3 linked regions of the Stieleria varia genome follow. The protein of the gene in region 3 binds, or shares a complex with, the protein of the main gene of each other region. Links are inferred from orthologs where the notes say so. Each region holds a gene or a part of one and is shown on either strand. Other genes may lie near its edges.

Evidence for each region.
Region 1: rny (region 3) and Pla52nx_RS05445 share a complex: the UniProt entries of both Bacillus subtilis proteins name them as parts of the possible RNA degradosome complex. The link is inferred for Stieleria varia from one-to-one orthologs.
Region 2: rny (region 3) and pnp share a complex: the UniProt entries of both Bacillus subtilis proteins name them as parts of the possible RNA degradosome complex. The link is inferred for Stieleria varia from one-to-one orthologs.

What each region holds. Positions count from the first base shown.
Region 1 is NZ_CP151726.1:1,550,179-1,554,842, forward strand. Bases 511-3,397 are described here. They hold Pla52nx_RS05445 (6-phosphofructokinase), read right to left. Parts: upstream 2,600-3,397; coding sequence 1,421-2,599; downstream 511-1,420. Other genes in these bases: Pla52nx_RS05435 (acyl-CoA desaturase), read right to left, coding at 511-790; Pla52nx_RS05440 (hypothetical protein), read right to left, coding at 1,130-1,378; Pla52nx_RS05450 (TrmH family RNA methyltransferase), read left to right, coding at 2,800-3,397. Outside these bases: more of Pla52nx_RS05435, read right to left, coding at 1-510; more of Pla52nx_RS05450, read left to right, coding at 3,398-3,645; Pla52nx_RS05455 (hypothetical protein), read left to right, coding at 3,655-4,485; Pla52nx_RS05460 (hypothetical protein), read left to right, coding at 4,490-4,664. UniProt on the Bacillus subtilis protein: Catalyzes the phosphorylation of D-fructose 6-phosphate to fructose 1,6-bisphosphate by ATP, the first committing step of glycolysis.
Region 2 is NZ_CP151726.1:8,913,859-8,918,598, forward strand. The notes cover bases 1,430-4,392. They hold pnp (polyribonucleotide nucleotidyltransferase), read right to left. Parts: upstream 4,073-4,392; coding sequence 1,787-4,072; downstream 1,430-1,786. Other genes in these bases: Pla52nx_RS30205 (PVC-type heme-binding CxxCH protein), read left to right, coding at 1,430-1,537. Outside these bases: more of Pla52nx_RS30205, read left to right, coding at 1-1,429; rpsO (30S ribosomal protein S15), read right to left, coding at 4,398-4,667. UniProt on the Bacillus subtilis protein: Involved in mRNA degradation. Catalyzes the phosphorolysis of single-stranded polyribonucleotides processively in the 3'- to 5'-direction. Necessary for competence development in Bacillus subtilis.
Region 3 is NZ_CP151726.1:221,303-225,948, forward strand. Bases 898-3,766 are described here. They hold rny (ribonuclease Y), read right to left. Parts: upstream 3,199-3,766; coding sequence 1,597-3,198; downstream 898-1,596. Other genes in these bases: Pla52nx_RS00915 (sugar phosphate isomerase/epimerase family protein), read right to left, coding at 898-1,537. Outside these bases: more of Pla52nx_RS00915, read right to left, coding at 584-897; tRNA lysidine(34) synthetase TilS, read left to right, coding at 3,979-4,646. UniProt on the Bacillus subtilis protein: Endoribonuclease that initiates mRNA decay. Initiates the decay of all SAM-dependent riboswitches, such as yitJ riboswitch. Involved in processing of the gapA operon mRNA, it cleaves between cggR and gapA.

The sequences.
Region 1 (4,664 bases), 1.3 Mb from region 3 along the record:
TGTTTCGGCTATCGTCAGTGGTTTCGTAGTTGCGATATCCCCACATGTGCGACCAACTGTTGACCAACCACGTGGTATGCAAGACGGCGACCAAGCGAACGAACATGGCCCAGACGAGCATGGACCAACCCATCGATGATCCGCCGATCGCGTATCCGATGCCGAACAACGCAAAGCCGACCATGATGTGCAGTGGCAAGAACATCACGTCCAAGAAACGCATGCCCTTGTCTTTGTACAAATCGGGAACCCAACGCATCAGGTAGCCTTTGCGGTCACCGTTGTGTGTGGGGTAAGCCAGCCAGATCATGTGGCTCCACCAACCGCCTTCATGTGGCGAGTGAGGATCACCTTCCAAGTCGCTGTGGGCATGGTGCTTGCGGTGGTCAGCCACCCAGTCCAACGCCGAGCCTTCGCCGGCAAGCGTTCCGATGGTGGCAAAGAAATACCGGACCCAACTGTATGTCTTCATGCCGGTGTGCGTGAGCAGTCGGTGATAGCCGAGGCAAATGCCCAAGCTGCCCGTGACCCAGTGCAGGAAGAGAGCGACGCCCAATGCGGTCCAAGTGAATGTGAACGGTGCAGCGGCAAATACGACCACGTGTGCCAAGCCCAGCCAGCCAATGGCCCACCACGACAACACACCCCGCTCGCGACGCTCTTCCCCCGTCGGGTGGGCGTTCTCGGGCAGCTTCTTTTCTTCAATATTTGGATTCACCTGACGCCCGACGCCGGTCTTTCCTTTCCGGCGTGTCTTTTTGGTTTCAGGTGCTTCGATTACGGTTGCCATCTGGCATTTTCCTTCAAACGAATTTTTCAGGTGTCGGAGTCCTCGTCGCTCCGAGATGCGAGAATCCTATCGAAATCGCAAGCCCAGACTGTCTCAGGAAATACATAATGATGTAACGGTCCTGTAAAACTCTGCTTTCCTCCCTCTACGGCGTGGACGAGCCCCCTTCGTGACGAGCCAAAAACAGCCCCTTTTGCCCTTTCCGGGTGCGACAATTCGTTCTCAGCCTTGCTATCAAGGGCGTATGGCGCCACCGAACTCTTGGTAACACGTCCATGCTAGGCGGGACGTTCTGGATCGCGCCAGTGGCTGATGAATCATCCGGTCGAGCAGTAATCGTTACAGTCGCATGCAGACGGCCAACTCAACGTGAACGGATCGACCGTCAGAAGCGGCGAGACAGGACGGCTTTCCGGCGGAAAGATCGTACCAAACCGCTGTACCACTGCCACCGGTGCCGATGATTGAGAATGCCGGCGAGAGTGGACCTGGCGGTCCACTCGACGCTGCGCCGAGCGGAAGGAAATGGAGTTGTTCGGCGGAACGTTCGACCCTCATTTCCTCTTGATCGAATGGTTTTTCAAACAAGCGATCGGCTGTTATCTCTTGAGATGACGGTCGATCGTTTTTTTATTCGGCGTCATCCAAGAACGGATTGGTGTAGCCCGGTGTATCGCCAAGGCAGATCCCCATTCCCCGCGCCGTTTGCACCGTGGAACCGTGCGGATCGACTGTGCGAATGTTGTGCACCGCGTCGGCGATCGCCACGCTGGTGATTGCTGGCGGATCACTGCAGACCATTTGACCGAAGCGTTTTTGATAGACCAGACGCACCGCGTGGGCTCCGTATTCACTGGACAGCACGCGATCAAATGTTGTGGGGCCGCCGCCACGTTGCAAATGGCCCAAGACGACACAGCGGACGTCTTGCTCGATCATCTGGCTGAGTTGATCGGTGACGACGTGGCCGATTCCACCCAGTTTGACTTGCAGATTTCCGCCGGAATGAGAGTCCGTGACCATCGCTCCGTCCGGCAACGTTGCTCCTTCGGCCACCGTGATCAATGTAAAACTTTGTCCCATCTCGGTGCGTTCGCGAATCTTGGCGATGATGTTTTCGTATGTCCAAGCGACTTCCGGAATCAGGATCACATCAGCCCCACCGGCGATGCCGCCGTGCAACGCAATCCATCCGGTGTGTCGCCCCATGACTTCCAACACCATCACACGACCGTGACTTGCGGCAGTCGTTTGCAGTCGATCCAACGCGTCAGCGCAGCAGAGCACGGCACTGTTGAATCCGAATGTGTAAGCCGTGCATTCCAAGTCGTTGTCGATGGTTTTGGGGACACCGACAACGGGCAAGCCGGCTTCGTGAAATTGCAACGCCGTCGAGAGCGAGCCATCGCCGCCCACAACGATCAATCCCTCCAGCTTCAGCGTCTGGATCGTCTGGGCGACTTGCTCGATGAGTTCCGGCATGATCTCGGCTCGCCCGCTGACTCCTGTCCGAGCCCCGAATCGGCCTTTGTTGGTCGAACCAAGAATCGTGCCGCCCAAGGTCAAGATTGCCGACGTGTTTTCACGGGTCAGCACTTGGTAACGGATCGGATCCACCATGCCTTCGAAACCGTCGCGAAATCCGACCATGTCATAGCCGAGCCAAAACGCGGTCTTGGTCGCCGCCCGCAAAACTGCATTCAAGCCCGGGCAGTCGCCACCAGACGTCAAGATTCCGATCCGCGGACGATCGCCTAAGCGGTCGCGTCCGTAAATATGAATGCCGTTCTCGATCGTTACGTCTAACACGCCAAATCACCATCGGTTACGAATGCAGCGTCGGTCATGAATCAAACTGGAACGCCACCAGTCTTGAACAATCATGTCCTTTGCGAAAGGGGGACATGCGAAAAGAGGAGCACGGCTCAAGCTGTCGACGGCGATGGAGTATAACGTCTCGCACGCTCTCCACCGTTGCATCAAACCCTCGCAATCCGTCGTCACTTTCAATGCCACTGATCCCAATTGAACGGCCCGACGATCCTCGTTTGCAGCCGTTTCGTGACTTGCAGCATCGTGGGCGCAATGGCGAAATCGCCGCGACGGACCAACTGTTCGTTGTCGAGGGAAAGTTTCTCACGGAGCGATTGATCCGGTCTGATCACGAACTGCACAGCATCGTCATCGAAACGGGGCGTGAACTCGATGCACTGAAGGATGTTCCGGATTCCGTTCCCGTGTTCCAGATTCCGAGCAAAGCCATTCGAGAGCTGGTCGGATTTGATTTCCACCGAGGCGTTTTGGCCTCGGGGATTCGCAAGCCGTTTCACTCGATCGATGAATTACATTTGCCGGATTCCGATTCGAGCGAAGTGCGGTTGTTGTTGGCAGCGATCGGGATTTCTGACAAAGAAAACCTGGGCAGCATGCTCCGTACAGCCGCAGCATTGGGCGTGAACGAAATCATCCTCGGCCCCGGCACCGTCGATCCGTATTCTCGCCGTGTGATGCGAGTCAGCATGGGGACCGCGTTGGTGCATCGTTTCTACGAATTGAGTGAACCCGAGGGAAGTTTGCAGTCGCTCATCGGGCGAGGTTTTCGAGTCGTTGCATCGACCCTGGATAGCGATGCCGCATCGATCCAAACGTGGCGACCAGACGATCGTCCAGTCGTACTGATGGTGGGCAACGAAGCAAATGGATTGCCCGATCGATGGCAGCAATCCGCCAGTGATCGCGTTCGGATTCCGATGAAACAGTCCACAGACAGTCTAAACGTCGCGGTTGCTGCAGCGATTCTGATGCACACGTGCACGCAATCGTCGCGAAAACACAAGTCCAAGTCGATCGAATAGAATCCTGGTATGAAATTCTCGATCCGCATGTTGCTCGCCGTCACGCTTCTGATCGCGCTGGTCATTGTGCTCGTTCGTGCGTACTCGTCCCTTGCCTATGAAGACGCCAAGCTCCAGCAGACGATCGCCCAAACGGAGACGCTCAAAGCGAGGTTGAGCGTATATTCCCTTTCTTTCGAGCAAGTGCAGCAGTACCAGGCTGACGAGTTGAAAGTGGCCTCCGCGATTCACGATCGTGCGGTCAGCCATTTTCGAGACTTGCAGGAACAGTATCGCGTGATCAAACCGAAAGACGACGACACGTTTTCTTGCCGACTGGTTCCCGAGTTGGATTCGGATGACCCAGGGTACTCCCGCGTCACCTACCGATTGCACGTGCCGAAGAATCGCAAGGTTTGGCTCAAATCCTGTGTGACCCGTCCGGGAGTCTATGGCTATCATTTGCGCAGCACAAAGGATTTTCCCGAAGTGTTGCGTGTGGCATCGATTTCACCTGCTGGCCCATTCGAAACACAACTTGAACCAGGGTTTCACACGCTGACGCTGCGATATTCGCGATCCGATCAAGCAGACGGGCTAGTGAGCCTATTGCTGGACGAGGCGATTCTGTACCAGGCGAGTCTTTCCTCTGAGTCATTCCGATACAGCGGAGCGTCCTACACCAGTCCAAGAACGCAGTACGATCTTGGAAAGGATCAATTGCTGCCATGGCTGGTTTCGTTGAGACTGAAAAAAGAGGTTCCCGGTCAGACGTCGGAGGATGTCGAGTCGACGCACTTTTGGCTGGACGATAAGTCGTCGGCGTATGAACCTTTTCCATCATCTGTCGACAGCGAGTGAATTGATGCCACGCAAGCCATTCATTCCAAAGTTACTTAGCATTGCCGTGACGGTCATTATCGTTGTGATACTGCTTTGGTTCACTGTCGACTTAGTCCAGCAGCGAAAGGAACGTTCGAACCAATTGGCTATCGCGGTACAAGAACGGGATCGGTTCCAAGTGTTGGTCGAACACACCG
Region 2 (4,740 bases), 8.7 Mb from region 3 along the record:
CATCAACCTGCTGGGCGGGCTGAATCGTGAGCGAGCTGAACATTGGATTTCTCACCAGGATCCAGACGTTCGACGTTGGGTTGTGCGTTTGATGGGAGATCGGAAAGAGCCGATCAAGGGTCTTGATTCGATGGCGGCGAAGGAAACGAACGTCCAGGTCCGTAGTCAGCTCGCCGCGTCGGCGAAGCGGTTGCCCGCGGACGCAGCCTTGCCCATCATTGCCGCTCTGCTGCGTCACGATGGAGACATCGACGACCCACACATGCCGCTGATGATTTGGTGGGCCATCGAAGCGCATGCCGAGCGATGGGACTTGGTTCGCGAAATGCTGGAAGCACCAGACGTTTGGCAGTTGCCGCTGATACGGCAAGTCGTCCTCGCACGATTGATCGGGCGATATGCGGCATCCGCTACCCCGGACGAATTGCAATGGTGTGCGGAACTGCTGCAGCTCGCACCGGATGCGGAGTCCAAGACTCAACTGTTGGTCGGGTTGAGCCGGGCCTTTGAGGGCCGCTCGATCCCCGTGCTGCCGGACGCATTGCAGGCTGCCTTGCAAGAGAGCCAAGAGCGTCTGGGGCAGTCTGGACTCGTGCTCGCGATCCGCCAAAACAACGACGCCAAGGCCAACGAGATCGTGAGAACGCTCAGCGATCGTAACGCGGACTTAACGTTGCAACTCAAACTCGTCGAGACGCTTGGCGAAGTCCCGATGCAGGCAACGCAATCTGTTTTGATCGGTTTGGCGACGGGGCGAAACACAATCGAGCCCGCGTTGCAACGTGTTGCGATCGCATCGCTCGCCAGCTACGACGATGCATCGATCGCCAATTCGTTGATCGCAGCGTTCGGCAGTCGTATCTCCGACGAGCACGACCTGCGTTCCACCGCGTGTCGCACTTTGGCCAGCAGACCCGGCTGGGCAAAGGCTTTGCTACGAGAACTAACAGAGTGGCGTTTGCGAGTCGATCAAGTTCCCCCAGATGTGATTCAACAGCTGCGATCCTACGACGACCCCGAAACGGTTGCATCGGTCGAGAAAGCGTTTGGCAAGTCCGTCACGACGGCTTCGCCGGAGAAACTAGCCGAGATTCAACGACTGCAAACACTCGTTGCCGACCATAGCTTGCAAGGCGATCCTGCTGCCGGAAAATTACAATTCACACAGCGATGTGCGACGTGTCATCAGTTGTTCGGCGAAGGTCAGAAGGTCGGACCGCCGCTGGACGGTTACGAGCGCGGCAGCACGCGATTCTGGATTCACAACATGGTCGATCCGAGTTTGGAGATCCGCGAAGGATACCAGTCGTACTTGGTCCTGACCCTCGACGGTCGAACGGTGACGGGAATGATCGCCGCACAAGACGAAACGACGGTGACGTTGAGGACGGCCAAAGGGGAAACGCAAAAGATCGATCGCGAAAAGATCGAAGTCCTGCGTGCGCTGCCTGCCTCGTTGATGCCCGACGGGCTGCTCAAGGACGCCAGCGAGCAACAGATCCGCGACCTGCTGGCGTACCTGATGTTGGGTGCGTGATCGTCGCTCGACTTTCCAAGTCGATGGCGTCAATCTGCTGGGCGTCGTGTTGATGATGGATTTAGGCGCGAACGAGCCCTACCGCTGACGCGTCACGACGTTTGGTGGTGTGATGCGTAGAGAAGCTGGGGTATGTCAGCCTAGAAAGGCTGACGTACATTTTGAGCGACGGAGAGAACCACACAATAAAAATAGCGGCCTCGGTGAGAGGCCGCTATTGCAATGGAATCTAAGTCTCAGAGTGGATGCTTAGCGACGACCGCCGCCGCCACCGCCGCCGTTGCCGCCGCGACGTCGGCCGCTGCCTCCGCCGCTACCGCCTCGGCGTCGGGGACGATCTCCGTCGCCTCCACCGTCGCGGTCACCGCGGTCTCCACGGTCACGACCACCTTCGTCGCCGCCTTGCTCGGCGACCATGGCGGCAATCTCGTCTTCTTCGCCCAGCTCCTCAAGTGCTTGGCGGCGACTGAGCTTCACGCGATCGTGCTCGTCGACATCGATGACCAGAACCTTCATCGCGTCACCGACACGGACCACCTTGTCGATGCTGCTGATGTAGCCGCTGCTCAGTTCGCTGATGTGGCACAGGCCGTCGCGGCCTGGCAGGATTTCGACGAATGCGCCGAAGTCCTTGATGCTGCTGACGGTTCCTTCGTAGATCTTTCCGATCTGAACCGTCGCCGTGCAAGCTTCCACTTGTCGCATCGCGGCTGCGGCCGACTCTTTGTCTTGACCGGCGACCAGCACGGTGCCGTCATCGTCGACTTCGATCACACATCCGGTGGATTCTTGGATGCCACGAATGTTCTTTCCGCCGGGACCGATCAGGGCACCGATCTTGTCCGTCGAGATCTTGGTTCGCAACAAGCGAGGCGCGGTCGGAGCGGTCTCGCGTCGAGGACGTGGGATCGTGGTCAGCATCTTGCGCAAGATCTCGATCCGAGCCTCACGTGATTGCTTCAGCGTTGCGCGAATGATGTCTTCGCTGATCCCAGTGACCTTGAGGTCCAACTGAATTCCGGTGATGCCGTTCTGCGTTCCGGCGATCTTGAAGTCCATGTCGCCGAAGTGATCTTCGGTTCCCAGGATGTCGGTCAGCAGGACCCACTTGTCTTCCGTTTCACGAACCAAACCGATGGAGATACCGGCGACGGGATTGCTGATCGGAACACCCGAAGCCATCAGGGCGAGGGTCGCACCGCAAACCGATGCCATCGAGCTGCTGCCGTTGGACTCGGTGATGTCGCTGATCACGCGGATCGTATAAGGAAAGTTTTCTGCGGCCGGCAAGACCGGAGCGACGCTTCGCTCGGCCAAGCAGCCGTGGCCGATTTCGCGACGGCCAGGTCCACGGATCGGACGGCATTCGCCGACGCTGTAGGAGGGGAAGTTGTAGTCCAGCATGAACTTCTTGCTGTACTCTTCTTGCAAGCCATCGACACGTTGTTCGTCGCGCTGGGTTCCCAACGCGACCGTGATCAAAGCTTGAGTTTCACCGCGTTGGAACATGGCCGAACCATGGACGCGAGGCAGCAAGTCGGTTTCGCAGACGATTTGACGCAAGCTGGCGTTGTCGCGTCCGTCGGGACGGGTGCCGGCGAGGATCAGATCGCGGACGACCTTTTCCTCCAAATCGTGCCAAATGCTCTTGAAACGCTTTTCGCAGACAGCGCCATCGGCGTTGGGGTCCGGGATGACTTCGCCCATCGCACGGTCACGCAACGCACGCACGGCGTCGGCGCGATCTTGCTTGCCGGAGGTCTGCTGTGCGGCTTTGAAATCGTTGTAGTACGCGTCGGTCAGACGCTGCAGCAGCCCGTCGTCTTCCGGCGGGGTGTACGGGGTTTTGGTCGGATTGACCCTTTCGTACAGCTCTTGTTGCAACGCGATGACTTCGCGAATCATCTTGTGAGCGAACTGAATCGCTTCCATCATCTCGTCTTCTGGCATTTCGTGGGCAAAGCCCTCGATCATGGCGACTTGCTTGCTGTCACCACTGACGATCATGTCCAGTTCGCTGGACTCCAGTTCGTCGTGCGTCGGGAAAACGATCAGCTCGCCATCGATCTTGCCGACTCGTACCGAAGCCAGGGGGCCTTGGAAGGGCAGCGGGCTGACGTGCAGCGCCGTGGAGGCACCGTTCATTGCCAAGACATCGCCGTCATGTTGCTGGTCGCTGGCGACCACCATGGCTTGGACCTGGACTTCGTCTTTGTAGCCGTTGGGCCACAGAGGACGAATCGGGCGGTCCATCAAGCGGGAGCTGAGGATTTCCTTGGTCGTCGGACGGCCTTCGCGTTTCAGGAATCCGCCGGGGAATTTGCCGGCTGCAGCGAATCGTTCGCGGTAGTCACACGTCAGGGGAAAGAAATCCAAGCCGGGGCGGGGGTCGCTCGACGCGGCCGCGACCAACACGACGGTCTCTCCGTATTGCACCAACACGGCTCCTGCCGCTTGCTTGGCCAATTGGCCGGTTTCGAACGACAGGACTTGGCGTCCGATTTTTCGTTCCACTCGAATTTTGTTTACAGTCACTTTCAATTACCTTTTTCTACCTACAAAACGACATTCACAATCAATGTCTCGCTAATCAGAGGCTGCGGATCTCCATCGACACTCAAAACGGCCAGAGGGCCGGAGAAAGCAAGAGATCTTTGCACGCCTCTGCGAGACGCATGCTGCCGGGAACCACACGGTCCACACAGCAGCGACCAACCAAAACGCTGACGAGCATCACACCGCTCGCTCAGCGATACGCGGGTGGCCACAGTTGGCGGTCAGAGAGAAAAAAGAGGCCGCGGCCGCCATCGGGACGGTTCGTGGCAGTTCGCCAATCGTCACGCCGATGCGGCCTGTCGGGCTATTTTCGGATGCCCAGTTTCCCGATGATATCGAGATACCGTTGCGGGTCCTCACCCCGCACGTAATCGAGCAACCGTCGACGACGGCTGACCAAACCGAGCAAACCTCGGCGGGAGGCGTAGTCCTTGCGGTGAGTCCGCATGTGCTCGGTCAATCCGTTGATTCGCTCGGTCAAAATAGCGATCTGAACCTCTGGCGAACCGGTATCGGCGTCCTTTGTCCCGTGTTCTTGGATCACTTCAGCCTTACGCTGCTTCGAAATCGTCATTCTTCTGTTTCTTAGCCGTGAATATTCAATAAATTTGTACTTCAAACTGTACGTCTATCCTGGCCGCGTAGTG
Region 3 (4,646 bases):
GCATCACGGGGGCTGTGGAACGACCGCCGCTGGACTTCGCGCAGGTCGTCCCACGATCATCTGCCCATTCTTTGGTGATCAACCTTTCTGGGGCCGCATCGTGCACGGATTGGGGGTCGGGCCCAAGCCAATACCACAACGCAAACTGACGGCGGAAAAGCTTGCGGCGGCAATCCGATCGACGCTCAGTGACAGTACGATGCGATCCAAGGCAGCCGAGTTGGGGATGAGAATACGGAGTGAAAATGGCGTCTCCAACGCGGTGAATTTTATTCAGCAGATCCCACGTCCGACATAGGTCGTGGGAGTCTTCTGCTGCATCCGTTGGCAACTGGATACTCAGTGCCGAGGCCAGCGTGGCCATGATGTCGATTTGGGACACCAGGGCGTTGCACGTCGAACCGGGCTGCGTCTTTCCTGGCCAACGAATGATGTACGGCACGTGGTGTCCGCCTTCGTAGATGTCGCGTTTGAGCCTGGGGCACGTAGGCGAGCCTCTCCGAGGCTCGCGATTTCGCGTCTCGGAGAGACGCGTCTACGTGTTGCGACGACGTGTTGCGACGACGTGTTGACCACGTGTTGCTTAGCCTTTCTTGGCGACCTTGGCGGCGACTCGTTCGAGCAAGGCTTTGGTCAAGCGGATGCCTTCGTATTCGTCGAGCTTGCCGCCTTCGTACTCGATGCCGACGTAGCCGTGGTAACCGTGTGAGAGCACGATGTCCATCATCTTGTCATAGTCCGTGTTGACTTCGTTGCCATCGGCGTCGAAATCATGCGTCTTGGCGCTGACGGCTTTGGCGTAGGGCATCAACTCCTCGACACCTTGGTAGCGATCGTACCACTCCGGGTTGTCGCCGCCGGAGATGCGGAAATTGCCAAAGTCGGGCAGCGTTCCGCAGTTGTCCATTCCGGTGGATTTGATCGTCGCGGCCAACCAAGCACCATTGCTGCTCAGACCGCCGTGGTTTTCGACGATCACGTTGAGTCCGTGCGGCTTGGCAAACTCGCTCAGACGTCGCAGTCCGTCAGCGGCCAGTTTCATTTGTTCTTCGTAGCTGCCGCGACTGCCCGCGTTGACGCGAATGCTGTGACAACCGAGGAACTTGGCAGCTTCCACCCACTTGTAATGATTTTCAACGGCCTGGGTGCGAGCGTTGTCGTTGGGGTCTCCCAAGTTGCCTTCGCCATCGCACATGATCAACAGGCTCTTGACCCCGAGGTCTTCGCATCGCTGTTTCAGATCCGTCAAGTACTTTTCGTCTTTCGCTTTGTCTTTGAAAAACTGATTGACGTACTCGATCGCGTCGATCCCGAACTCTTCCTTGGAAACGCGTGGGAAATCCAAGTTGGTCAAGTTCTTGGACGCATCTCGCAGGGTGCGGTGCAGCGACCATTCGGCCAACGAGATTTTGAAGGGGGCAGCGTCGCCGGCGGCTTTGTCGGCAAAACCACTGCGGGGCAGGATGCACGTGGCTGCTGCAGCGGCGGCGGTGACACGAATGAACTGACGACGAGAGGGTTGATGGGTTGGTTTCATGGAAGTGTTTAAATGGGATGGAAACAGGGGGTGGGATTTGGGACCGCAGTATTGTAATCCTACTTGGCGATCTCGGTGAACTTGGTCTCTCGCATCACGGTGACCTTGATTTCGCCGGGGTACATCAGCTCCCTCTCAAAGGCCTGAGCGATTTCGTGGCAGATCAATGCTGCTTTTTCGTCGGAGGCTTGATTGCTGTCGACGATCACACGGAGTTCGCGGCCGGCGCTGATGGCGTAGGCTTGCTGGACACCCTCAAAGCGTTTGGCGATGGACTCGAGTTCCTCCATCCGTTTGATGTACCGTTCCAGCGATTCGCGGCGGGCACCGGGGCGACTGGCGCTGCAGGCGTCGGCGGTGGCGACGACCATGGTGTAGGGGTGCTCGACGACGATATCGTCGTGATGCCCCAAGGCGGCGTGGACGACTTCGGGGCCTTCGTTGTGTCGTCTCAGGGTGTCGGCACCGATCTTGGGGTGTCCGCCCTCCAACTCATGATCGGCGGCCTTGCCGATGTCGTGCAACAGTCCGCAGCGGCGTCCCAGGTCGCCGTCCATGCCCAACATTTCCGCGATCATGCCGGAGATAAAGGCGACTTCGACGCTGTGCCGCAAGACGTTTTGGCTGTACGAGGTGCGAAAGTGCAAGCGGCCGAGCATTTCGATCAGCCGATCATGCAATCCCGGCACGTTGACTTCATCGGCCGCCTCACGTCCCTTTTGCATGATGAAAGCCTTCATCTGCTTGGTGACTTCTTCGACCACCTCTTCGATCTTGGCCGGGTGGATACGACCGTCGGCGATCATCTTGGTCAACGCTTGGCGCGCGATCTCGCGACGGACGGGATCAAACCCGCTGACGATCACAACGCCGGGCGTGTCGTCGATGATGACATCGATACCCGTTGCCTTTTCAAAGGCTCGGATGTTGCGACCTTCGCGACCGATGATGCGTCCTTTCATGTCGTCGGTCGGAACGTCCACTGTGCTGGTGGTCGAGTCGGCGGTGTGCGTCGACGCGAAACGCTGCATTGCGGTCAGCAGCATGTCACGACTTTGGTTTTGAACCAGTTCGGAGAGTTGTTTTTTGTGTTTGATCAGAGCCGACGCGCGTTCGTGCTCCAACTCTTTGGAAAGTGACTCCAGCAGTCTTTCGGAGGCTTCTTCGCGACTCATCCCACTGGCTTGTTCCAGCAAACGCTGTTGTTGCTGTTGAACTTGGCTCAGTTGCTGGCGTTGCTCGTTCACCTTGCGGAGCTGTGCATCGAGACGTTGTTGGCCGCTCTCCAAACCGCGTTGTTGCTTGCGGAGCATTTCCTCTTGGTTGTCGAGCTGTTCTTGGCGACGCTCCAGTTTTTGGTCGCGTTGACTCAGTATGCGTCGCGCATCGGCCAACTCTTTCTCGGCCTCGGTGCGTGTCTGCAGGGCGGCTTCTTTGCCCTCCAGGATGATCTGTGCCTTGAGCGTTTCCGCCTCGCGGTTGGCTTCGTCCAAGATCGCATCGGCCTGCTGTTGCCAACGGATCTTGCGGACTTGCAGTTTCCAACGTTGATAGCCCAGCATCAACACGGCGCCGGCGAGCACACCGGCGAGTGAATACACGAAGAAGTTATTTTCGATGGATGGCGCCAGCAGCACCGGAATCTTATCCGGTGCCAGCATCGCCATGAGTTCGGTGATGGTCATCTATTTGCCCTCGCTCAGGAGGACGCAGCGACCACTCGACGCAGTTGACGTGACCGTTTGTTCGACCGGCAGTCGGATGGATCGTTGACTTGGACATCAACGCGCGAGCTGTCCGGTCAACCGTGCCCAGTTCCCTTTCGCTGATCAACAGCGACAACACGCCTGATCCAACCATTGCTGATCCGACCATTGCTGATCCAACCACTGAACGGGGGCGAATCCCGTGCGCACCCATGCACGCTGCTAGGGTGTGGGCAACTCGACCCCACCGTAGTGCGATTGCGATCATCAGGATCCACACGCTGTTGACTCGGTCGTTCAATTGAATAGGAACAAGGATGGAGAAGTGATGAGATCCGGGCATCCATCACCTGGATCGTGGATAGGGAACGGTCAGGCAAAGGGAGGTATCGCGTCGTTGAACAAATCCTCTCCAGAACTGGCTTTCCAGATCAAATGGGGGCTTGGTAAACGGCACGGGTCGTCAGTGCAGAGAAAGCCGGTGTTTGAGTATCCGCCTCGCACCGGTGTCTCTGATGAGTGATTCTGGTCCAGAGGAGTAAGTTAAAAGGAGTGTATTGATCAGGGGTGGTGGAAAATCCACGACCCGATGATCAATTGCAAATGGTAGCAGATCTCGGGCCACCAGTGGGGTTCAGCGATCGCCAATGGACCGCGACAATCGGGTAACCTCGATGTCTGACAAACGCTAGTGATGCTACATTTCTGCACTTTCGCCCCCCATCGCTTCCTGAAATGACACGCTCCGAGCGGCAGGACTCATTTCCGCCCCACCCCGACACGCCGCCGGACGCTTGGGACTCGCTCGTGACGGAGTTCCGGGCCGCCTGGCCTGTAGGTCGTTGGGAAAGTGTCGGCGTGGTGGTCGGTTGCAGCGGGGGAGCGGACAGCGTGGCCTTGCTGAGGCTGATGGCGGCGGTGCGAAACGAAACGTCGTCGAACCCCAACTCGGGCTCCCGAGCGGCGACCGGGTTCCTGGTGGCAGCCCACTTTCACCATGGCCTGCGAGGGCATGAATCGGACGGCGACGCGGAGTTCGTCGCAGAACTTGCCCGCGAACTGGGATGCCGATTCGAACTTGCTCTCGGCGACGGAATCCACAGCGACGAAGCCAACTTGAGGGACCATCGGCGAGCTTTTTTGCAACGCACCGCCAGTCGCCGTGGTTGCCGTTACATCGCCCTGGCGCACTCTCTGGACGACAATGTGGAAACGGTGCTTCACCACCTGCTGCGTGGCTCCGGTCCGACAGGACTTGCTGGAATCGCTCCCTATCGCTCCTACGGACACGAACCCGAGCAGCAAGACCTCGTGTGGATTCGCCCACTGCTGAATGCTCGACGTGATCAGATTCGCGAGGCCTTGCGCTCCAGAGGATTCTCTTGGCGAGAGGATGCCAGCAA